2 regions of the Vibrio sp. R12-SW3-ISO1 genome follow, and region 1 is predicted to be linked to the other one. Evidence: riboswitches for the same ligand, from Rfam matches in the RefSeq annotation. Region 1 holds a riboswitch; the other holds the start of a gene.
What was found. Region 1 has a riboswitch for lysine ahead of AC6R0R_RS12380 (Na+/H+ antiporter NhaC family protein). Riboswitches for the same ligand answer to the same signal wherever they lie in the genome.
Positions count from the first base shown of each region.

Region 1 (12,232 bases):
CACGAACAGTTGTCCTCTTCAAAGTGAGGACAAATCAATACATCATCAAACTTCACACCCTGAGAGGAGAAGATTTCCATCATCATGTCGTGCGGCGCATCGAAATCCGCTTGCGGATAGCTGTCTGTGCCTAGGCCATCTTGGTTTGTGACCATCACCAAGCGATACCCTGCGTCTTGCAGCGCAAGCAGGCTTGGGATCACAAACGGCTCTAGCTTGAGTTTGTCTAAACGATCGACTTGAAAATCAACCGGCGGTTCGACGATTAAGGTGCCGTCTCGGTCAATGAAAAGAATTTTTTGTTGTGTGCTCACTCGAACTTCCTTATCTCAATCTCAAAGGCGCCCGCCACAGCCAGCGCCCATTTGTTTCTTTACTGCGTGTCATCACGCGCTATAGTGCTTACGGATTAATAGCACTTGCGGATAAATAGTAGTTGCGGATAAAACCGAGTGTTTTCTCGCACTCATCTCGACTACCAATACTGATGCGGACACAATCCTCAATTGGCGAATTGCGCAAAATAATGCCAGTTTCCCACGCGACTTTAAACAGTGCATCACCATCAGGGAACTTCACCAATAGATAGTTGCCCCACCCTTCGAACACCGTTAAACCGGCAATGGTCGACAGGCCCGCTTGCAAATACGCGCGGTTGGCGTTGAGGTCCAGCACTTGGAACTTGGCTCTAGCAAGCCCTGCCTCTGAGAGGGCTTGGGTGGCAATATCCGCCACTGGCACAGGCACTGGGTATGGCGCGATCACTTTCAGCAAGACGTTGATCAACGCCTCATTCGCCAAGGTAAAGCCACAGCGCAGACCGGCAAGGGCAAACGCCTTGGACAAAGTGCGCAAAATAGCCAAATTGGGGTACTGAGCCAGTAAATCGACCGTCGATGCTTCTGGACAAAAATCGATGTAAGCTTCATCCATCACAACGATAGCGCGGTCTTGGGTCATCTCAAGCAGTCGGACGATGTCTTCACGCTTAACCAAATTACCGGTTGGATTGTTAGGGCTGCAAACAAAGACCAGTTTTACCTTGTCTAGATTGGCTTCAATGGCGCTGAGATCCAGTTGCCAATCTTGGGTCAACGGCACCACTTTTTTCTCCACACCAATGGTTTCCGCTGAAATAGCGTACATTCCGTAGGTAGGTGGACAATATAAAATGGCGTCTTCACCCGGCTCACAAAATGCGCGAATCAAAAGCTCAATACCCTCATCCGCACCGCGCGAGGTGAGCGTTTGTTCAGGTTTCACGCCCGCGTAAGCGGCGTAAGCGTTAATCAACTCAGCAGGTTGACACTCACTGTAGCGATTCAGGCGGGCGAAATCCGTTTTGTATTCATTGTTGAACGGCGACTCGTTAGCATTGAGCCACACATCGCCACTGCCGCCAATGCGACGTGCTGACAGGTAAGGCGTCAGTTGCTGAACTTGTTTGCGTGCTAGCTTTTCCATCTCTTACCCTTGCTTCTGAGCCAATTTTTCAACACGAATGGTTACGGCGCGTTTGTGCGCATCCAGTCCTTCTGCTTCCGCCATGGTCACGACGGTCGGCGCAAGATTTTTAATCCCTTCCTCTGAGAGCTCTTGCACCGTCATACGCTTGGAGAAATCCGCCAAGCCTAGGCTTGAATAGGTGCGAGTGTAACCATAGGTAGGCAGAACGTGGTTGGTGCCCGACGCATAGTCGCCCGCTGACTCAGGAGACCAATCACCAAGGAAAATCGACCCTGCGTTATCAAGAAGGGGTAGCAGCTCACGTGGGTTCTTGGTCTGTACGATCAAGTGCTCTGGGCCATAGTAGTTCGAAATAGAAACCGCCTGAGTGATGGAATCAGAAATGATGATCAAACTCGACGCCAGTGCTTTTTCTGCAATAGAAGCGCGAGACAGTACTTTGAGCTGACGCTGAACGGCATCCGTCACTTGATCGGCAATCACTGGCGATGGCGTGACCAGCACCACTTGTGAGTCTGGGCCGTGCTCAGCTTGGCTCAAGAGATCCGCAGCAATGAAATCTGGGTCGGCGGTCTCATCAGCGATCACTAACACCTCAGAAGGGCCCGCTGGCATGTCGATCGCGGCACCGCGAAAATCGTTGCTCACTTGGCGCTTAGCTTCTGTGACGTACGCATTACCTGGGCCGAAAATCTTGTCCACTTTCGCCACGGTTTCTGTTCCGTAAGCCATCGCAGCAATCGCTTGACCACCACCAACATTGTAAACTTCATCGATACCACACAGCTTCGCCACGTAGAGGATTTCATCTGCGATCGGTGGTGGTGAGCAGAGTACCACTTTACGACAACCCGCAATCTTAGCCGGTACGCCGAGCATTAATACGGTCGATGGCAGTGGCGCACTGCCACCTGGGATATAAAGACCGACTTTCTGAATCGCTCGAGTCACTTGTTCACACACAACACCAGGTTGCGTTTCAACTTTAATAGGCTGTGGCTTTTGGGCTTTGTGAAACTTAGCGATATTGGCGTACGCTTGCTCAAGCGCTTGCTTCATGGTTTCGCTTAAGCGCTCTGACGCCGCCTCAATCTCTTGAGTTGAGACTCGAATCGACTCTGGTTTGACGCGATCATACTTTTCCGTCAACGCCAATAGAGCAGCATCGCCTTGCGTTTTTACTTGTGCGATAACCTCAGACACCGCAGCGGTAATATTCGCCCCTTCGGTAATGGCAGGGCGCTCTAAAATGGAGTCTTGTTGAGATTCACTCAATGATTGCCAAACAACTGTTCTCATCGCCCTTACTCCATCATTTTCTCAATTGGCAGTACTAGGATTGAGCTAGCACCAAGCTCTTTGAGTTGTTCCATGGTTTCCCAGAACAAGTTTTCGGTACTAACAAGGTGAACGGCCACTTTTTGTTTATCAGCAGAGAGCGGCAAAACGGTTGGATCTTCTGCGCCAGGAAGGAGCGATTTGATCTGCTCAAGTTTGTCTGCTGGGGCGTGCAGCATGATGTATTTCGACTCTTTCGCTTGCTGAACGCCTTGCATACGAGTCAATAGCTTATCAATCAGTTCGGTTTTATCTTGTGCGAACTCACCTTTGCGCTGAATAAGGGTCGCTTTTGATTGGAAGATGACTTCCGCTTCTTTTAAGCCGTTCGCTTCTAAAGTAGCGCCGGTAGACACTAGGTCGGCGATGGCATCAGCAAGGCCAGCACGTGGCGCGACTTCAACAGAACCGGTCAGCATACAGGTTGAGAACGGTACGCCTTGCTCATCCATGTAGGCTTTTAACAATTGTGGATAGGTGGTAGCGATACGCTTACCGGCCAAATCTTGCGGGCCGTTGTACTCTTCATCCTTATCAATCGCGATAGAAAGACGGCAGCCACCAAAATCGAGACGACGCAATGTCACAAACTCACTAGGCTCACCCAATGCTTTGCGGTCTAGGCGGACTTCTTCCAATTCGTTTTCGCCAATGAAACCAAGATCAACCACACCGTCCATGATCAAACCTGGGATATCGTCGTCACGCACAAGCAGCAAATCGATTGGCATGTTCTCTGAGTGAACCACCAGTTTTTCACCCATGACGTTAAATTTCACACCGCACTTTTTCAGCAGTGCTTGGCTCTCTTTACTTAGACGACCTTTTTTCTGAATGGCGATTCTTAGGCGTTGTGTTTGCATGACTCTTGTATCCCTGTGTTCGAAATCTTTCAAAACGTTAGACTTAAAAACTAAAAAACCCTCGGAAGGTTTGTCTCCCGAGGGTCATAAATCATTATATTTGCGATTTTTACCTCCGGGAGTTTCCTATCTCCCGGGTATGCGCACATCTCCCGAAAGACTAGATTGGGTGATGGTGATGATGAATGTTCATTACAAAATTGCGCATACTGAAAAAGCTCTCTTAGCTCGCTTGGTTGATACCCACACTAACCAAGCTCAGGGATCTTTTCAACCTTTAATTTCAACTTTTTCTTATTTGTCTAATACAAATAAGAAAGGAGGCCAAAGCCTCCTTAAAATAATCAATAGAATCTGTCAGTTAGATACGAACTGTCTATCGTTTTAGGACGTCGCACAGCTCGCTAGCTTCGACTTAGACATCATTGAAAGCACCGCGCACACGGCCACAAACGCCACGCTGGCGACCGCAAATGAGAGACCGACCGACGCTGTCATACCGAGAGTGATAAAGCCGACACAAGAGATCGCTGCTACAGATAACGCATAAGGTAACTGAGTCGAGACGTGATCAATATGATTACAACGAGCACCCGTCGAAGACAAGATCGTGGTATCCGAAATCGGTGAGCAGTGATCACCAAAGACCGAACCTGCGAGCACCGCACTCAGCATTGGCAACATCAAGGCAATATCTGTTGCTCCAGCCATATCACCCGCAATCGGCAACATGATACCGAATGTACCCCAAGAGGTACCGGTCGAGAACGCCATCAAGCCCGAGAGCAAGAACAGGATAACCGGCAACCAATGTGGGTTGATGCTACCTTGCGCCAGCGTTGACAAGTATTTACCTGTGTTCATGTCACCAATCACGCTACCAATGGTCCACGCGAAGACTAGAATGAGGATCGCACCAAACATTGAGCGCGCACCAATCCACAGTGTACGAGCAATTTCGATGGTCGCAATGCGTTGCTTAACCACCGTAAACAGCGCAGTTGCCAAACCCACAATACCACCGTAGATCAAAGACAAACCCACATCGGTGTTTTCAAAAGCGCCCAGCAGATTAAACGCTTCACCATCCGCTTTAAGCGCCTGACCACCGGTGTAAAGCATGGCCGCGACCGTTGCAATGATTAACAGCACGATAGGCAAAACCAAATCAAGAACGCGTCCGCCTTCGCTTTCACGAATATCCAGCTCTTCATTGAGCTCATGCGCTTCTTTGGTGTCGTTCTCTGCATCTTTGTCAAAGCCACGGCCTTGAGACGCCGCAATTTCATGGCTGCGCATCTTACCGATGTCGAGACCAAACCAAGCCACAGCAAACACCATCAACAGCGCAAATACCGCATAGAAGTTCATCGGAATCAAACGCACGTAAGCGCCCAACGCGGAATACTCTGTGATGCCATGAGAGACTAAGATGCCACCAATGATGGTCATAATATAGGCACCCCAGCTTGATGCGGGCATCAAGACACACATAGGGGCAGCGGTCGAATCGAGAATGTAAGCCAGCTTAGAGCGAGAGACGTAAAAACGGTCCGTGACTGGGCGAGAAATCGCACCCACCGCCAAGCTGTTAAAGTAATCATCGACAAAAATGAACACGCCCAAAAACGCAGCAAGCAGTTTTGAACCGCGCTTACTTTTCACACGAGACTGCGCCCATTCAGCGAACGCGCGAGTGCCGCCTGAGAGCGTCAGCAGTGCTGTCATCATACCGAGCAAAAGCAAGAAGCCAACAATACTCATGTTCCAAGTATTGAGGCCACCGTCTTCTACGAAAACGCCCGATACGGTTGACGCAAGATAACCCGACGCACTCGCAAACGAATAGTCGTTAAGCAATACGGCACCTAAAACGATACCCACACCGAGAGACACAAGAACGCGACGCGTAATGATCGCAAGACTCAACGCCACGAGTGGTGGCAAAAGAGATAAAGGAGATGAGGCAAAATCAATTAAATTCATGATCTTCAAAAACCAGTAATAAATGGTTAGAGATCTACTGCAGATTAGTCAACCGCACGAGGCCGTTGATAATGTTGAACTTAGCGACAGGGAAGTAGACAATTCACCCAACCCTACAGTAGCGCTCCATAGTTTTACACATTATAGACTATGGCAGTGTTAGCCCTTTCGAGACTAACCCCAGCGAGCTCCTTTGATATGGAAGCCCACTTCGGCGAGATAACCTTTCACGCATGCTCATTGGCATCACCCCAACAAACGCTACTATTTTATTCCGCTCCTCTACCGCACAACCAAAATAATCAACCAATGAAACATCAAATTAACAAAGGTTTTGCTGTAGTCATGCATTAGGTGGCGCCATTGTACCCATCTAAAACTGCATTTCAACAATTTGGCTCGTTTTGTTGTCACTTTTATTGCTTAGCGATGGTACAAACGGGAAGCCAACTCTCAATTTGGTGACATTTCACACTGTGCTGACGTACAACGCCCGGGACATTAAAAACTCGGTGTTGACTGCAATACCAAATAGATAGCACTTTCTCGAAGTCGAAATATGTGCTGTGATCGAAATCGTAAAAGAAAACGTATTGAGGTGGTTCATTTGAACTATATCGACATTATAATGCCAACTATTAGGCAAATTCGTTCTCATGCTGATTTCGGCGACTTTTATCTAAACAGTGCCATCAGGATTAGAAACGTTTAATAATAGATATGAAACTCTATTATTAAATCTGAGCGTCAAAACAGGACTTAGCCGAATGATCGCTCCAATAAAGTAAAGAAAGGTAAATTTGGCTGACAGTAACAATAAATTTATCGCATTCTGCTAAGAATGGATTGTAATGTTTAAATATCAGGATTAGTATTTAAGAAATACTCTTAAATAAGATAACAATGAGAGATGTTATGTCTGAACTAACAAAAACACTATTAAATATTCGTAGTCTTCGTGCAGCAGCACGTGAACTGACTCTTGAGCAACTGGAAGACGCCCTAAGCAAATTAACGACAGTCTTTACTGAGCGTAAAGAAGAGGAAGAAGCGCAGCGTGCAGCAGCGGCAGAGCAAGAAGCCAAACTGGCTGCAATTGCTGAGCAAATATCTAAAGAAGGTATCGATATTGATGCCCTTTACTCTGCGCTTGCTGGTGAAACAAAAACCAAAACAAAATCGAAACGTGCACCTCGTCCACCAAAATATAAATACGTGGATGCAAGCGGTGAAACTAAAACTTGGACCGGTCAAGGTCGCACCCCATCTGCTATTCAACAGCAATTGGATGCAGGCAAGAGCCTAGAAGAGTTCCTGATCTAACTTACATCGAAAGTTAGTTCAAAAAAAGCGCCTGTTGGCGCTTTTTTCATTTATCTTTCCCAGTAGGCTTCTTCCAAGCTATCTTCTCGCTCTGGTAAACCTTTCGAAAGACGTGGAGAGTGCTGAACCAATACCTCATAACTGGCACGGTTAGAATACTTACACACTTGTGAAAAAGAAGAGTAAGTTAAAAACGCATGCGCGTGTTTACTCGAGTTGGGCACATTTTCTTTGTGGTATTTATTCGCGGCCATATCGTGCAACAACGCAGACAATGCCGCATCACCGGCACCATTAGTGTTTTTAATTTTCTCCGGACCACCCATGTATGGTGAAATATGAGAATACACTTTGATCGCTTGATCGCAATTATCTTTTAATGCTGGGCGGCTAAATTCATAACGATTGAATTCCGCAATACTACCTGGCAACAAAGGCAATGACGTTTCACGTTTGGCTGCTTCTTCGGTATAACCAGCCATAAACAAGCCAAGTGGCCCAGCAGTACACAGCACCAAATCGACCCACTCCAAGGCTTTGTCTGATGCCGCAAGCGGGTCGCTCTCCCCAGTGAGCGCATGCGCCTCATCTTCATTCATCGCCACAACGGTGACATAATCGCGCAAAAATTGCTGCCAAAACTGCGGATCATCTTGGATGACAAACTTAGTCCCTAGCGTGAGAACGACTGGTACATCGTGCTTTTTCGCGTACTCAATAGCGCGCATGGTCGCTTCTGGCATCGGATCGCCCGCTTTGCAGCGCACCAAATACGCAGTCAGCACCAGTGCAGAGGCATTTTTAAAGATTTTTTCTGGAATGCTCTCTGGTTTAAGCTGGTTCATCTGCCCTTCACTAATGGCAAAAGTGCGCTCCCCGTCTTCGGTGATCAGCGCGAAGCAGCGTCCAATCGCGCCGTCGACGCCTTGCAGATAATTCAAGTCCATTCGACTGGAGGTATTGCACAAATAACGATAGCCGTAACTGCCGATCTTGATGTCCTGACTCATGACACCCAGTAGCGTCGAACGGTCATCCGCCAACACAGAATAGTTGTGCAAGGTATTGCCAATCGTACCACCCGCGTATTCATTGGTGATCAAATCATCGCTCTTTAGTTCGTCGTATAACGCTTCGGCCGTCGCATCATCAATCACCAGTGAGTGTCCCTTACTTAACTGGTATTTTTCGATGAGCGTGCTACACACTTTGGCTTCAATATCCACTAAGGTTTGGTCGATACCAATAATGTGGGTGCGTGACATTTTCTTGCTGTCCTGCGCTTGAGTCACTAAAGGATCGCGAGCATGAACCGGGAAGTAATGTTTGGATTTGCGTTGGCCGGGAAATTTCATAATCAGAGTAAAGTAAGGGATAAAAAGTGGCGCGATTCTACCGCGCCCTTATTGGCGCGGCAACTCCCGCTAGTATAGCAAACGTTTGCTCGCACATTTAACCTAGAGCAACGTCGATAAGGATTAGCGGCGGCTTATTCGCCTTCCATAAAACTCAAATCTGGCAACAAATCCAAGTGCTCGGAATAGCGTTTAAGATTAAACTCACCATCGTTTTTCATCACATCAAAAATTTCGATTGAGACTGCGCAAGCCATCATGGCAATTGCTTCGTCTCTTGCTGTGCCCGTCATCATCAAACGCATTAACGTTTCTTTCACTTTGATGGGGTTGCCATCTTGCAGTTGGTTTTCAATTACTTCAATAAGTTGCGTTTCTTGCAGCAGTTCGTCTTGGTGTTCAGTCATGAGGAGTTCACTTAATAATGAGATAGATGAGCCTAGGACTCTTGAATTTCGTCCACTATGCCACAACTAACCCTGCATTACCCAACGATATCCGAGCTAACTGTCGACGTAATGACCATCAACGCAATCAACCGATATGTTGTGATATTTACGCGAGGTACATTGCCGTGTTTAGCAGATAACTTGGGCTCTATTTGTCAAACTATGGGCTGCATAACAACCTAGCGAGAACAAGCTGAAAAGCATGGGTGTGATTTCGATCTCGGATCTGTCACCGCTACCGGCTTTCTGCTAGAATTTGCATCCAGTTAAATTGAGTGGTGTGACCTAATGTCTGAAAACTGTACTGACAACAGTAAAAAGAAAGTCATCGTCGGTATGTCTGGCGGTGTAGATTCGTCCGTTTCTGCCTACCTGTTAAAGCAACAAGGCTATCAGGTTGAAGGCTTGTTCATGAAGAACTGGGAAGAAGACGACAACGAAGAATACTGTACAGCAGCAGAAGATCTCGCCGACGCGCAAGCGGTGTGTGACAAGTTGGGCATCCACCTGCACACCATTAACTTTGCTGCCGAGTACTGGGATAACGTATTCGAATACTTTTTGGCGGAATACAAAGCGGGCCGCACGCCGAACCCGGATATTCTCTGCAACAAAGAGATCAAATTTAAAGCATTCTTGGAATTCGCCGACGAAGTCCTCGACGCCGACTACATTGCGATGGGTCATTACGTGCGCCGCACCTTCCCTGACAATGGCGAAGCACCTAAGATGCTGCGTGGATTAGATGGCAACAAAGATCAAAGCTACTTCCTTTATACACTAAGCAGTGACCAAGTAGCGCGTAGCCTATTCCCTGTTGGCGAGCTTGAAAAGCCGGAAGTGCGACGCATCGCCGAAGAGCAAGATTTGATCACCGCCAAGAAAAAAGATTCCACCGGCATCTGTTTTATTGGTGAGCGCAAATTTACCGATTTCTTATCTCGCTATCTACCTGCGCAACCCGGTAAAATCGAAACACCGGAAGGCAAAGTGATTGGCGAACACCAAGGTTTGATGTACCACACGCTAGGCCAGCGTAAAGGACTACACATTGGTGGTCAAAAAGGTGGCGGCGGTAATGAAGACCCTTGGTACGTGGCAGACAAAGATCTGAAACGCAATGTGTTAATTGCTGTGCAAGGTGCAGATCACCCACTGCTCAAGTCTGAGGGTTTGGTGGCTTCACAGTTACATTGGGTCGATCGCACACCGATTCGCGAGCCAATCAAATGCACGGTAAAAACCCGCTATCGCCAAACCGACATCCCTTGTACCATCACACCTATCGATGATGAGAACATCAAGGTTACCTTTGATGAGCCTCAGGTGGCGGTGACCCCAGGGCAATCCGCGGTATTTTATGATGGTGATGTGTGCTTGGGTGGCGGCATCATCGAACAGCGTCTGTAATGGACAGTGTGTCTGTAATCAACAGTTTATTGATAGGAGTACGAATCGGTGGCTAATGCACTCTATGACCGCACCATTGCCTTTGCCGGTATTTGCCAGGCTGTCGCTTTGGTTCAACAAGTGGCGAAGAACGGTTACTGCGATAATGACGCGTTCGAAACCTCGTTAAAAGCGGTCTTAAACACCAATCCAAGCAACACAGTGGCGGTGTATGGTCGTGAATCCGATCTTAAACTGGGGCTTGAGTGTTTAGTCAAAGGGATCGATAGCACGCCAGCAGGCAGCGAAATCACACGCTACATCATTAGTCTCATGGCGCTTGAACGTAAACTCAGCGCCCGCCGCGACTCGATGTCTCAGCTTGGCGATCGCATCCAGATGTTGGAGCGCCAACTCGAGCACTTTGACCTACACAGCGAGCAGATGATCAGCAACCTTGCCAGCGTCTACCTGGATGTCATCAGCCCGGTGGGTCCACGTATTCAGGTCACTGGCACACCGTCCGTATTACAGCAGACTAGCAACCAGCACAAAGTGCGTGCTTTATTGCTCTCTGGCATTCGTAGTGCCGTGCTATGGCGTCAAGTGGGCGGCAAACGTCGCCACCTTATTTTTGGACGCAAGAAGATGGTGGAGCAAGCACAAATTTTGCTCGCCAGAATGTAAGATACACCACAGAGAATCTTGGCTCGCCACTCGGCGAGCTTATTTTTTCTCTGTCGGATAAGAATCGCGCAAACGTTTGCGCAATATTCGTGACAATTGCCACAGTTATTGGTATAAAGCTCACCAGATTTAAAACCCAATTCAGGAGAACATCATGGAACTGTCAGCACTGACTGCTGTTTCACCCGTAGACGGCCGTTACGGTAGCAAGACAATTGCACTTCGCAGCATCTTTAGTGAGTTTGGTCTACTAAAGTACCGCTCTATCGTTGAAATTCGTTGGTTACAAAAGCTCGCAGCGACCGATGCCATCGCAGAAGTTCCTGCCTTCAGTGCAGAAGCGAACCAGTTCCTTGATGACCTAGCGGCCAACTTCTCAGAAGAGGACGCGGCTCGCATCAAAGAGATTGAGCGCACCACTAACCACGACGTCAAAGCCGTTGAGTATTTCCTTAAAGAGAAAGTCGCCGGCGTTCCTGAACTGCATGCCGTGAACGAATTCATTCACTTTGCATGTACATCAGAAGACATCAACAACACCTCTCACGCTCTTATGCTTAAAGAAGCGCGTGACAGCGTGATTCTTCCTGAAATCAAAAATATCATTGATGCGATCAAAGCACTGGCTGTCGAGTACCGCGACATCCCGCTACTCTCTCGTACTCACGGTCAACCAGCATCACCGACCACTATGGGTAAAGAGATGGCGAATGTGGCGTACCGTATGGAGCGTCAATACAAGCAGATCGAAAATGTTGAGATTCTCGCGAAAATCAACGGCGCAGTAGGTAACTACAACGCGCATCTTTCCGCCTACCCTGAGCTTGATTGGCACCAGTTCTCTGAAGAGTTCATTACGCAATCTCTTGGCGTAACGTGGAACCCATACACGACGCAGATCGAACCGCACGATTACATCGCAGAACTGTTTGATGCCATCGCACGTTTCAACACCATCCTTATCGATTTCGATCGTGACGTTTGGGGTTACATCGCACTGGGTCACTTCAAGCAAAAAACCATTGCTGGTGAAATTGGTTCTTCAACCATGCCACACAAGGTGAACCCAATCGACTTTGAAAACTCAGAAGGCAACCTAGGTTTAGCGAACGCGGTATTTGGCCACCTAGCACAAAAACTGCCTATCTCTCGTTGGCAACGTGACCTAACGGATTCTACCGTGCTACGTAACCTTGGTGTGGGTGTGGGTTACGCAATCATTGCGTACACGTCGACCCTAAAAGGCATCAGCAAACTGGAAGTGAACCGTGAAGCCCTGCTTGCTGAGCTAGACACAAACTGGGAAGTGCTTGCGGAGCCTGTGCAAACCGTTATGCGTCGTTACGGTATTGAGAAGCCATACGAGAAGCTAAAA
Region 1 is NZ_JCBDGK010000041.1:136,116-148,347, forward strand. Features, by position in the region: gene hisB (bifunctional histidinol-phosphatase/imidazoleglycerol-phosphate dehydratase HisB) at 1-314, opposite strand, end outside; gene hisC (histidinol-phosphate transaminase) at 403-1,464, opposite strand; gene hisD (histidinol dehydrogenase) at 1,468-2,766, opposite strand; gene hisG (ATP phosphoribosyltransferase) at 2,772-3,668, opposite strand; His leader region at 3,718-3,853, opposite strand; gene AC6R0R_RS12380 (Na+/H+ antiporter NhaC family protein) at 4,053-5,654, opposite strand; lysine riboswitch at 5,766-5,947, opposite strand; gene AC6R0R_RS12385 (H-NS family histone-like protein) at 6,570-6,977, shown strand; gene AC6R0R_RS12390 (inosine/guanosine kinase) at 7,028-8,332, opposite strand; gene AC6R0R_RS12395 (hypothetical protein) at 8,467-8,739, opposite strand; gene mnmA (tRNA 2-thiouridine(34) synthase MnmA) at 9,070-10,191, shown strand; gene hflD (high frequency lysogenization protein HflD) at 10,240-10,857, shown strand; gene purB (adenylosuccinate lyase) at 11,012-12,232, shown strand, end outside.

Region 2 (12,232 bases), on a different contig from region 1:
ACGCTTGGAGCATTTTAGGCATCCAGCGTTGGAGAGAGTAGGCAGCGTCAGGGTCTTCCATCTCCTTGTCCACGACCTCAACGATTCCCTGCAAGGATTGATCGAGATACTGCTGACCTAGACTGCGAAACGAGAGCGTACCACCGAGAAATAGAATGAACATCGCAATGATCACTATCATGGTGACAAAAGCGACTAAGCGAGTGCTCAATTTTAAGGTAGGGGTGTACCTCATGCGTTCGGAGTTCCTTTCCTAACAGTGAGCATCGATCCCGACCAACAAGGCTCGATGACCATCAATGACAGCAAGTAATAGCTTGATTTTAGTCACTATACAAAAAAGCCGCGACATTCGCGGCTTTTTTCTAAAACTAATGACTTAGAACGGGATGTCGTCATCAAAATCCATCGGTGGCTCATTGTACTGAGGTTTTGGCTGTTGGGCTTGTTGCGGCTGAGCGTATTGCTGAGAAGGCTGGCTCGCTTGCTGTGCCGGTTGTTGCGGCTGACCCCAACCTTGCTGCTGTGGCTGGCCCATACCTTGACCTGGCGCACCGCCTTGAGCACGGCCACCTAGCATCTGCATCACGCCATTGTAGCCTTGTACAACCACTTCCGTCGTGTAACGGTCTTGACCACTTTGATCTTGCCATTTACGTGTTTGCAGTTGACCTTCAATATAGACTTGAGAGCCTTTACGCAGGTACTCACCTGCGACTTCTGCCAACTTACCAAACAGTGCCACGCGGTGCCATTCCGTTTTTTCGCGCTGCTCACCGGTCGCTTTATCACGCCAGTTTTCAGACGTTGCAATTGTGATGTTTGCCACTGCGCCACCGCTAGGCATGTAACGTACTTCCGGGTCACCGCCCAGGTTACCGACTAAAATTACTTTGTTTACTCCGCGGGTCGCCATGATTCGCTCCGTCCAAATTTGAGTGTTGATACCTAAATAGCGCATTAGAATAACACGCTTTGACGCGCTGATAAATTTCTATCCCAAGATTCTCTTCTCAGCTTCTCTTCACAAGAATCCTTCATCAAGAATTCCTTATCAAGATGGACACACTGCGAGCCCGCGCCAATCCCACGCCGATATTCTTTCGAGCAAACTCACGTCAGATTGCTGCTGAGCTATCCATCGATTACTTTTGCACTTGAAGCGAGACGCAAAGCGACGGTCTTAAATCGCACTTGATGCGGTTTTGTACCACGCTAACGACTCGATTCACCGACTCATAGGTCTGCCATGCCCAAATCGTCTTACGCTCGCACACTGCATTTTATTTGCAATAACAAAAATGACCCACACCCGCATATCGATGATATCCAACGGGCGCTACGAATGACCATCCATCGTATGGAGCCATCAGAGCTAATGTTGGCCCTGCAACAAGAACGCCATCGGATTTTGATATTTGACTACCAATTTGTGCATCAACAACAAGCGCAAATCGAAGCGCTACCGCTTTTGAACAAACACTTTGAAGTGATTTTGATTAACTTGTATCAGCGCCTTTCCACCGATGAATTATTGACGTTTGGACATCTCAAGGGTCTGTTTTACTGCGACGACACCCCAGAGGTCATTGCCAAAGGCTGCGCGGCAATCATTAATGGTGAAAATTGGTTACCTCGCAAAGTCACTGCACAATTGCTCTATCACTATCGCACGGTGATGAGCAGCCAAACGGCGACAGTGGTGCTCGACATCACCATGCGCGAGCTAGAAATTCTGCGCTGCCTTAAGAGTGGCGCGTCCAATGCACAGATCGCCGAGGACCTGTTCATCAGCGAATTCACGGTAAAATCGCACCTCTATCAAGCCTACAAAAAACTCAAGGTGCGAAATCGAGTCCAAGCGATGGAGTGGGCCAAAGCCAATCTCTGATACCGCTATCGTTTATACAAACACAAATGAGCTCACACCCGCACATTTTAAGGCCGACAAGGAACGCTTTCATTCGCCATTTCCCACAGTCATGGTAAGGTATCGGCCATCAATCACATCGCAAAGTGTGATTACGTCGTTCACGTCAGTTTTTACGGCGCTCACTGGGTTAAAAAATTAAAAAAGGGTATTACTCATGATTAAAAAGTGCCTCTTCCCCGCAGCGGGCTATGGGACGCGTTTTCTTCCTGCCACCAAGTCCATGCCAAAAGAGATGATGCCAGTGGTGAACAAGCCACTGATCGAATACGGTGTGGAAGAAGCGATTCAGGCCGGCATGAATGGCATGTGCATCGTGACAGGCCGTGGCAAGCATTCCATCATGGATCACTTTGATAAGAACTATGAGCTTGAGCACCAAATCAGCGGCACCAACAAAGAAGAGTTACTGGTCGATATTCGTGACATCATCGACAGTGCTAACTTCACCTACATTCGCCAGCGTGAAATGAAAGGCCTTGGCCACGCGATCCTCACCGGGCGTGAGCTGGTTGGCGATGAGCCATTTGCCGTTGTTCTCGCGGATGACTTGTGTGTCAATGAGCAAGAAGGCGTACTGGCACAAATGGTCGCGCTATTTAAGCAGTTCCGCTGCTCAATTGTTGCTGTACAGGAAGTGCCAGAAGATGAAACCCACAAATACGGTGTTATCTCTGGTGAAATGATCAAAGACGACATCTTCCGCGTTGACGACATGGTAGAGAAACCAGAAAAAGGCACAGCGCCAAGCAACCTTGCCATCATCGGCCGCTATATTCTCACTCCAGACATCTTTGAGTTGATCGAAAATACTGAGCCAGGCAAAGGCGGTGAAATCCAAATCACCGACGCGCTGCTCAAACAAGCCAAAGCAGGCTGCGTACTGGCATACAAATTCAAAGGCAAACGCTTTGACTGTGGTAGCGTCGAAGGTTACATCGAAGCGACCAACTACTGCTTCGAAAACCTCTACCTAAAAGACACCAAAACCTCTGAGCTAGGTAAACAAGCTACAACCAAAGAGAGCTAATCTCTCTAGATTCAGTGCGAGTAGGCCCCCACCTACTCGCCTTCTCTACTAATCTCCCACCCCACCACCTATCACCCATCACCCATCACCCATCACCCAAACACTGTTCTTCCATCCAGTATTTTATTTGCACATTGCTCACACTATGTAATACTTGTGCCACTATTTTTTGCCCTGAGTGATAACAATGGATCAGATAGAAGTCCGCGGTGCGCGCACCCATAACTTAAAAAATATCAACCTCACCATCCCACGCGATAAGCTGATTGTCATCACAGGCCTATCCGGTTCAGGTAAATCCTCGCTGGCGTTCGATACGCTCTATGCCGAAGGGCAACGACGCTACGTGGAATCACTCTCGGCGTACGCGCGTCAATTTTTGTCCTTGATGGAAAAGCCCGACGTCGACCACATTGAAGGTCTCTCTCCTGCCATTTCCATCGAGCAGAAATCCACCTCACACAACCCTCGTTCAACCGTCGGCACCATCACTGAGGTCTACGATTACTTGCGTCTGCTCTACGCACGTGTGGGTGAGCCGCGCTGCCCTGACCATCATGTTCCACTCGCCGCGCAAACCATCTCACAGATGGTCGATAAAGTGTTGGCGATGCCAGAAGGGACAAAACTGATGCTGCTGGCGCCGATTGTCAAAGAGCGTAAGGGCGAGCACGTCAAAACGCTGGAAACCTTGGCAGCGCAAGGGTTTATCCGCGCCCGTATTGATGGGGAAACCTGCGATTTATCCGATCCACCAACGCTAGAACTGCACAAGAAACACACCATCGAGGTCGTGGTCGATCGCTTTAAAGTGAGAGCCGACCTGCAGCAGCGCTTAGCCGAATCGTTTGAAACCACCCTAGAGCTGTCGGGCGGGATTGCAGTGGTCGCGCCGATGGAGGGCAATGACGAGGAGATCGTGTTCTCTGCTAACTTTGCTTGTCCCCATTGTGGCTACAGCATGCAAGAGCTTGAACCGCGCTTGTTCTCGTTCAACAACCCAGCCGGCGCCTGTCATACCTGTGATGGCCTTGGCGTTCAGCAATACTTTGACCCTGCACGCGTGATTTTGGATGAGTCACTCAGTTTGGCAGAGGGTGCTATCCGAGGTTGGGATCAGAAAAACTACTACTATTTCCAAATGCTGACGTCGCTCGCCAACCATTATCAGTTTGACCTGAACGCACCCTTTCAGTCTCTGCCAAAGAAAATTCGCGATGTGATTCTAACCGGCTCTGGCAGAACGGAAGTGGAGTTTAATTACATCAATGATCGCGGGGATATTCGCGTTAAACGTCATCCGTTTGAAGGCATTCTCAATACCTTGGAACGCCGCTATCGCGATACTGAATCTAACTCGGTACGCGAAGATTTGGCCAAGTACATTTCAACCAAAACCTGTAGCAGCTGTGACGGTAGCCGACTGCGCCTTGAAGCGCGCAATGTGTTCATTGGCGATACGACGCTGCCGGAAATTGTCGAACTCAGCATTGCCGATGCACTGACCTTCTTCCATGAATTGACTCTGGAAGGTCAGCGCGCACAAATTGCCGAAAAAGTGATGAAAGAGATCAACGACCGCTTGCAGTTTTTGGTCAATGTCGGTCTCAACTACCTCAACCTATCCCGCAGCGCCGAGACACTCTCCGGTGGTGAAGCGCAGCGGATCCGTCTTGCCAGTCAAATTGGTGCCGGTTTAGTTGGCGTGATGTATGTGTTGGATGAGCCTTCTATTGGTCTTCATCAGCGTGATAACGAGCGCCTGCTCAAGACGTTGACTCACCTACGCGATCTTGGCAACACCGTGCTCGTCGTTGAGCACGATGAAGACGCCATCCGTATGGCGGATCACGTGATTGATATCGGTCCGGGCGCGGGCGTTCATGGCGGCAATGTAGTGGCAGAAGGCACTATGGAAGAGATCATTGCCAATCCGAACTCTCTCACGGGCCAATACCTCAGCGGTCAAAAGCAGATCCGAGTTCCAACGGAGCGCACGCCTAAGGATCCGAAAAAAGTCGTGCAACTCATTGGCGCGATGGGCAACAACCTCAAAGACGTTACGCTCGAGCTCCCTGTCGGGCTGTTTAGCTGCATCACCGGGGTGTCTGGCTCAGGCAAGTCGACTTTGATCAACGATACGTTCTTTAAAATTGCCCACACCGAGCTCAATGGTGCGACGACCGCCACACCCGCGCCGTATAAAACCATCAAAGGGCTACAACATTTTGATAAGGTGATCGACATCGATCAAAGCCCGATTGGTCGCACTCCGCGCTCAAATCCAGCGACCTACACCGGTATTTTTACCCCCATTCGTGAGCTGTTTGCTGGCACACAGGAGTCACGCTCTCGTGGTTACAAACCGGGCCGGTTCAGTTTCAACGTGCGCGGCGGGCGTTGTGAAGCTTGCCAAGGTGATGGTGTGATCAAGGTGGAAATGCACTTCTTGCCAGATGTGTATGTCCCTTGTGACGTCTGTAAAGGCAAACGCTACAACCGCGAAACCTTAGAAGTGCGCTACAAAGGCAAAACCATTGACGAAGTGTTAGAGATGACGGTCGAAGACGCACGAACCTTCTTCGATCCAGTTCCTGTGATTGCTCGCAAGTTGCAAACCTTGATGGATGTGGGCTTGTCTTACATTCGCCTAGGTCAAGCGGCCACAACCCTCTCCGGGGGGGAAGCGCAGCGCGTTAAATTGGCGCGTGAGCTCTCTAAGCGCGATACCGGCAAAACACTCTACATTCTCGATGAGCCGACCACAGGTTTGCACTTCCACGATATCGAGCAGCTGTTAGCCGTGTTGCACCGCCTGCGTGATCACGGCAATACCGTTGTGGTGATTGAGCACAACCTCGATGTGATTAAAACTGCAGACTGGATCGTCGATTTGGGGCCGGAAGGGGGACAAGGCGGCGGTGAAATTATTGCAAGCGGAACACCGGAAGATGTGGCCTTAGTCGAAGGCTCACACACGGCGCGCTTCCTTAAGCCTATGTTAAAGTAAGCAATAGTAGTAAAAGTGAATAAAAAAATAGTAAAGTAAACGGGCTGGCGTGCTTCTTAGTGCCAGCCCGTTTTATTTGCTGGAAAGGAACACTATGGCAACCACCCACGTGGCAGGCACGCAGCTTCAAGCACGCACACAAGCTCGCCCTATAACGAAACCTTTCTTGGCTATGATTGGCCTAGTCTACCTTGTCGCGATGCATTTCTTCATGCCGAACCCAGGCGGTTCAGGCTTGGCACTTGCCTTTAACCCACCCACTTGGCTGCTGAGCTCAGTCGCTATCGCTCTTGGGCTTTATCAAGTTGGGACACGTGGCCAAATTCGTTACAACAAATTGACCATAGGTCTGTTTCTTTGTTGTGTAATCATGACCGTGCCCGTGCTCTATCCGCACTCTGAGCTGTCGTTGTCGGTCGCGCGATTAAGCGGATTGTGGGCCGGTTTTTTGCTGTTTGCCGTGCTGCAACAATTTCGTTTTAGTAACCCTCAGCGTCAAAGGCTGTTGTGGTTTGTGGTTATCGCCGTGTTCATTGAGGCCTTGTTTGGCTGGGTACAGTACCTAGTACTCGAACCCGGCAATCCCTTTGGCTACAACACCGACGCCAATCGTCCTTACGGCATATTTCAGCAACCGAACGTCATGGCGAGCTTCTTAGCCACAGGGCTTGCGCTGTCTGGCTATTTGCTGACCCGTCAACCCATTAAATATCAACGCAAAGTCAGCCATGTGGCGCTGCTCTATCTGGTACCGGCCATCGTGCTGCCCCTACTGGTAGTGCTCGCCTCTCGGACGGGTTGGCTCAGTGCGCTACTGGTCGTCGTGCTGCTGATCCCTTATTTGATGCGCTTTGCCACCAAAAAACGCGCCGTCGGTTGGCTCGTCTCTGTGCTTATTGGCGTCACCATTGGCTTAGGAACCACGTTAGTCGGTGAGAACAACACCCTGGCAGAGCGAAAGGTGAATCTAGAAGGGCCCAGACAATACACCTTCCCTCAGACGCTCGATATGCTGATTGAAAAGCCATTTACTGGCTATGGTTACGGACGCTTTGAAGCTGAATACTTGGTCTATACGGCGCGTCAACATCAGCTCAACGCCAGTTACCCGCCTGGGCTTGCATCAATGGATCACCCACACAACGAAACCTTATATTGGGGCGTAGAGGGGGGCGTGCTGCCGATTTTGGCTATGTTGATCGCGGCCATTTTGGTGCTGTATCGCATCTACGCAGCGAAGAATGGTACACGTTTGGCGATTTTCTCGCTCTTTATCCCCATCGTGCTCCACACCCAATTAGAATATCCGTTTTATCACTCAGCGATTCATTGGCTAACCTTTATCTTATTGATTTACTGGGTCGACCAACGTAAGCGCGCCTACCGATACGCGCAATTGAGCATCGTATCGCAGACTGGACTGCGCGTAGCAAGTTTGGTCTTGCCGCTGGTGACGTCGTTTTACATGGTCACCACGTTGCACACCAACTACATATTGACGCAGTTTGAGCTCTCCAAACCGAAAGATCCGGATATCCTTAACCGAGTCAGTAACCCGATTGTCTGGCAGGAGCGCTTTGACTGGGACATCTACAGCACCTATCTCAATATTGGCCTGCACCAGCAAAACCCTGAATTTATTCAACCGTACGTGGATTGGTCGCTGGGCGTGATTACCCACAAACCAAGACCGGCATTCTACAACAACTTGATTCTGGCCTACCAAGGTTTGAATGACAGTGAAAAGGCGGAGCAAATCCGAGCCGAAGCGCAGTTTCTGTTTCCGCGGCGCGATTTCTCAGACGTGCAATACGTGCCACCGACAACGGACGCACTGCTTCGTACAGACGAAGAATAAAAAGAAAACAAAAAGTAGATAAGAAAAGGCTCTCCGAACTGGAGAGCCATCTGCAATGATTAACAGGGCAAATTATTCGCCGAGCGACTCTATCCGAGCGACTCTATCCGAGCGACTCTTTAAGCGCTTGTAAACAGAGTGCGACGTTCTCCTCACGCGCACCATAGCCCATTAGGCCAATCCGCCACGCCTTGCCCGCCAATGCGCCAAGCCCGGCACCAATTTCCAGATTGTACGTATCAAGAAGGTGACTGCGTATTTGGGCTTCATCAATCCCCTCAGGAACATAAATCGCATTCAGTTGCGGCAAGCGTGCGGACTCTTCCACCACAAACTCAAAGCCGAGCGCCAATAAGCCGGTCTTGAGCTTGTTGTGCATCTGCTGATGGCGATGCCACGCGTTTTCTAACCCTTCATTTTTGAGCATCAGCAAAGCTTCATGCAGTGCATAGAGACTGTTGACGGGCGCTGTGTGGTGGTAACTACGCTTGCCCTCTCCACTCCAGTAACCAAGTACCAAACTTTGGTCTAAAAACCAACTTTGCACCGGTGTTTGACGGGCGGTGATTTTCTCAATCGCTGCACTGGAGAAGGTCACAGGAGAGAGGCCCGGCGTACAAGAGAGGCACTTTTGACTGCCCGAGTAGACCGCATCAAGTTGCCACTCATCGACTTTGAGCGGCACACCACCCAATGACGTCACCGCATCGACAATCGACAATACATTGAACTCTTTAGCAAGCGCGCCCAGCGTCTTCGCATCGCTGCATGCCCCTGTCGATGTCTCCGCATGGACAAACGCGAGGAGCTTGGCATCAGGATGCGCCTGCAATGCATCACGAACTTTCTCTACCGAAACCGGCGCTCCCCAGTCATCATCGACCAGCACCGCTTCACCGCCGCAGCGTACCACGTTCTCTCGCATGCGTTCGCCAAACACGCCATTGCGGCAGACGATGACTTTGTCCCCCGGCTCAATCAAGTTAACAAAGCAGGTCTCCATACCTGCACTGCCTGGTGCCGAGACGGCAATCGTAAACTCATTGTTGGTCTGAAAGGCGTATTTAAGCAGCTGCTTGAGTTCGTCCATCATCTGGATAAAAAGCGGGTCAAGGTGGCCCACCGTCGGGCGGCTCAAAGCTTGCAGTACCTGTGGGGAAATATCGGATGGACCAGGGCCCATCAAAATACGGCGAGGGGGGATAAAACTTTGGTAAGTCATTGGCAACTCCTTTTGAATCATGAGGGTGTTCTTGTTGTTATCTCTTCACCATAATCGAATTCATCCAGCGCAGCAATGCGCAAAAAGTCGACAGGTCATACCAGCCTCACAAACCGAACCTATCGTCTTTAACCCGTAAATTTCGCATTGACATTAAGAGGATAAACACGTTCAATGCGAAAGCGGTGGCAAGACAATTCGTCACCCTGTTGTACAAACAATTATGCTTTTTGCAGAAGAGGAGCACTACCCAGGTAGGTATGTTGTGGAGCCACAATTCCAAAACAACATTCTGAGGGGGAGTAGTGCCGAGGTAGGCTTATATTGTGGTTTAAGTCTGTCGGTTGACTTGGGTTGAGTCCCATCAACTGTCATCAGCGCCGTCTGGTGATGAGCTTCTGAGGTCGTACTCCATACCTACCTCTACTCTCGCTCATCCTCACCTCACGCAAAGGAAAGACTCAATATTCAGGAAGTTGTGGGAGAAATGCCGTGAGCAATTTTAACGTTGCTAAATTTGGTGGGACAAGTGTTGCAAACTTTGAAGCGATGAGCCGTTGTGCGGCGATCGTTGATAACAATCCAGAGACAAAACTGGTGGTCAGCAGTGCCTGTTCAGGGGTAACAAATCTATTGGTCGCGCTGGCGAACGGCGTACAAGATCAGCAGCAACGCAGCGATATTCTGACTCAGCTCGCTGAGATTCATGATGCGATTCTTAATCAACTCAATGATCCAACCCATGCGGCGAGTGAAGTGTACAGTCTGCTTGATACGGTCACCAGCCTTGCGGAAGCGGCCTCGATTCAAGCCAGCAATAAGTTGACTGATCACCTTGTTGCGTGTGGTGAACTGATGTCGACCCACATTTTAACCCAACTGATGATTGAGCGCGGCATCAACGCGGTACGCTTTGATATTCGTGATGTACTGCGCACTGACAGCCACTTTGGCCGCGCAGAACCGGATGTTGCCGCCATTCGTGAGCTTGCCAGTGACACCTTGCTGCCACTGTGCCGCGAGCACGTTGTGGTGACACAGGGCTTTATTGGCTCCGATGAAGAAGGCAACACCACTACCCTTGGCCGTGGTGGCAGTGATTACAGTGCGGCTTTGATTGCCGAGGCAGTGCAAGCCTCTGGCTTAGAAATTTGGACTGATGTACCGGGAATCTACACCACGGACCCGCGTATTGCCCCGAATGCGGCACCGATTGCAGAAATTAGCTTCAGCGAAGCGTCAGAGATGGCGAATTTTGGCGCCAAGATCCTGCACCCTTCGACCCTAGTCCCTGCTCTGCGCCATGATATTCCGGTGTTTGTCGGTTCCTCGAAAGCGCCAGAGCAAGGTGGTACTTGGATTCGTCATCAAGTGGAAAGCTCACCGCTGTTTCGCGCCCTAGCCCTACGGAACAACCAAACCATGGTGACGCTGCGCAGCGCGAAAATGTTCCATGCTTACGGCTTTCTAGCCAAAGTGTTTGAGATCTTGGCCAAGCATAAGGTCTCGGTCGATTTGATCACCACCTCTGAAATCAGTGTCTCATTAACGCTTGATCAAACAGGTACCTCTGGCGGTGCGCCATCGTTACCTCAAGCCGCGCGTGAAGAGCTTGAAGAGCTGTGCAGCGTGAAAGTGGAACACAACCTCTCCGTCGTCGCCTTGATTGGTAACAACATGAGCGAGAGTAAAGGTTACGCAAAACAAGTATTTGGTACGCTTGAAGACTTTAACTTACGAATGATTTGTTACGGCGCTAGCCAGCACAACCTCTGTTTCTTACTGCGTGAATCAGAAGCCAAACAAGCGATTCAGAAGTTGCATGTCGAGCTGTTTGAGCGCTAACAGCACTATAAATACACATCAGCGACGAAGCACTCTCGTGTTTCGTCGCTGATGCATTGCTACGTCAAATAGTGAGGCTTATTCGCCCGCCACTTTCATTGACTCAAGCAAGATAGAACCGGTTTGAATCTGCGAACGGGTTTCCACATCACTGCCGACAGCCACTATTTGGTTGAACATCTGCTTGAGATTACCTGCGATGGTCACCTCCGAGACGGGGAATTGGATTTGACCATTCTCAACCCAGAAACCGGCTGCGCCGCGCGAGTAATCGCCTGTCACGATATTCACACCCTGCCCCATCACTTCTGTGACCAAAAATCCGGTGCCTAGCGCCTTAAGCATTTGCTCAAAATCTTGCCCTGTGGATCGTACGTACCAGTTGTGGATGCCACCCGCATGACCGGTTGGCGTCATCGACATTTTACGCGCCGCATAACTGGTCAATAGGTAAGTGGATAACACGCCGTCAGTGATAATTTGTCTATCTTGCGTAGCAACGCCTTCGCTATCAAACGGGCTTGACGCCAGACCACGCAACACATGGGGACGCTCGTCGACTTGGAACCAGCTGGGTAGAATTTTCTGACCAAGATGATCAAGAAGAAACGAGGATTTGCGGTACAAGTTGCCACCACTGATCGCCATCACAAGGTGACCGAGTAGACCCGTTGCGACATCCGCCGCAAACATAATCGGGTACTGACCGGTTTTGAGCTTCTGCGCGTCTAAACGACTGACGGTTTTCTCCGCTGCGCTCAGGCCCACGGATTTCGGCGTCCACAGGTCGTCTTTGTGACGCGCCACTGTGTAGCTGTAGTCGCGTTCCATTTCACCGTTTTGGCCTTGACCAATCACACAGCAACTGATGCTATGGCGACTTGAGGCATAACTCGCCAGTAAGCCGTGGCTGTTACCGTACACTTTGACGCCATAGTGGCTATCGTAGCTGGCGCCATCACTTTGCTTGATCTTATCGCTGTAGCTGAGCGCTTCTTGCTCCGCTTCAATCGCCATTTCTGCCGCGTAGTCAGGGTCAGGCGTATCGGGGTGAAACAGATCCAAATCGGGAATATCTTTGACCATCAACTTAGCCGGTGCTGGGCCTGCATACGGATCTTCTGATGTGTATTGAGCGATATCGAGTGCCGCCAATACCGTTTGTTGAATCGCTTTTTCGCTTAAGTCTGACGTTGAGGCGCTGCCTTTACGCTGATTGCGGTAGACGGTAATACCGAGTGCACCGTCACTGTTGAACTCCACATTTTCGACCTCACACATGCGAGTCGATACGCTTAAACCTGTGGTTTTACTGATGGCAACTTCCGCGGCATCCG
Region 2 is NZ_JCBDGK010000011.1:34,641-46,872, reverse strand. Features, by position in the region: gene csrD (RNase E specificity factor CsrD) at 1-235, opposite strand, end outside; gene AC6R0R_RS03105 (single-stranded DNA-binding protein) at 380-916, opposite strand; gene AC6R0R_RS03100 (LuxR C-terminal-related transcriptional regulator) at 1,250-1,891, shown strand; gene galU (UTP--glucose-1-phosphate uridylyltransferase GalU) at 2,088-2,960, shown strand; gene uvrA (excinuclease ABC subunit UvrA) at 3,148-5,970, shown strand; gene AC6R0R_RS03085 (PglL family O-oligosaccharyltransferase) at 6,065-7,828, shown strand; gene AC6R0R_RS03080 (pyridoxal-phosphate-dependent aminotransferase family protein) at 7,932-9,050, opposite strand; lysine riboswitch at 9,279-9,456, shown strand; gene lysC (lysine-sensitive aspartokinase 3) at 9,543-10,895, shown strand; gene pmbA (metalloprotease PmbA) at 10,974-12,232, opposite strand, start outside.
Region 2: it holds a riboswitch for lysine, as region 1 does, so the genes downstream of both, lysC (lysine-sensitive aspartokinase 3) here and AC6R0R_RS12380 (Na+/H+ antiporter NhaC family protein) in region 1, are expected to answer to the same signal.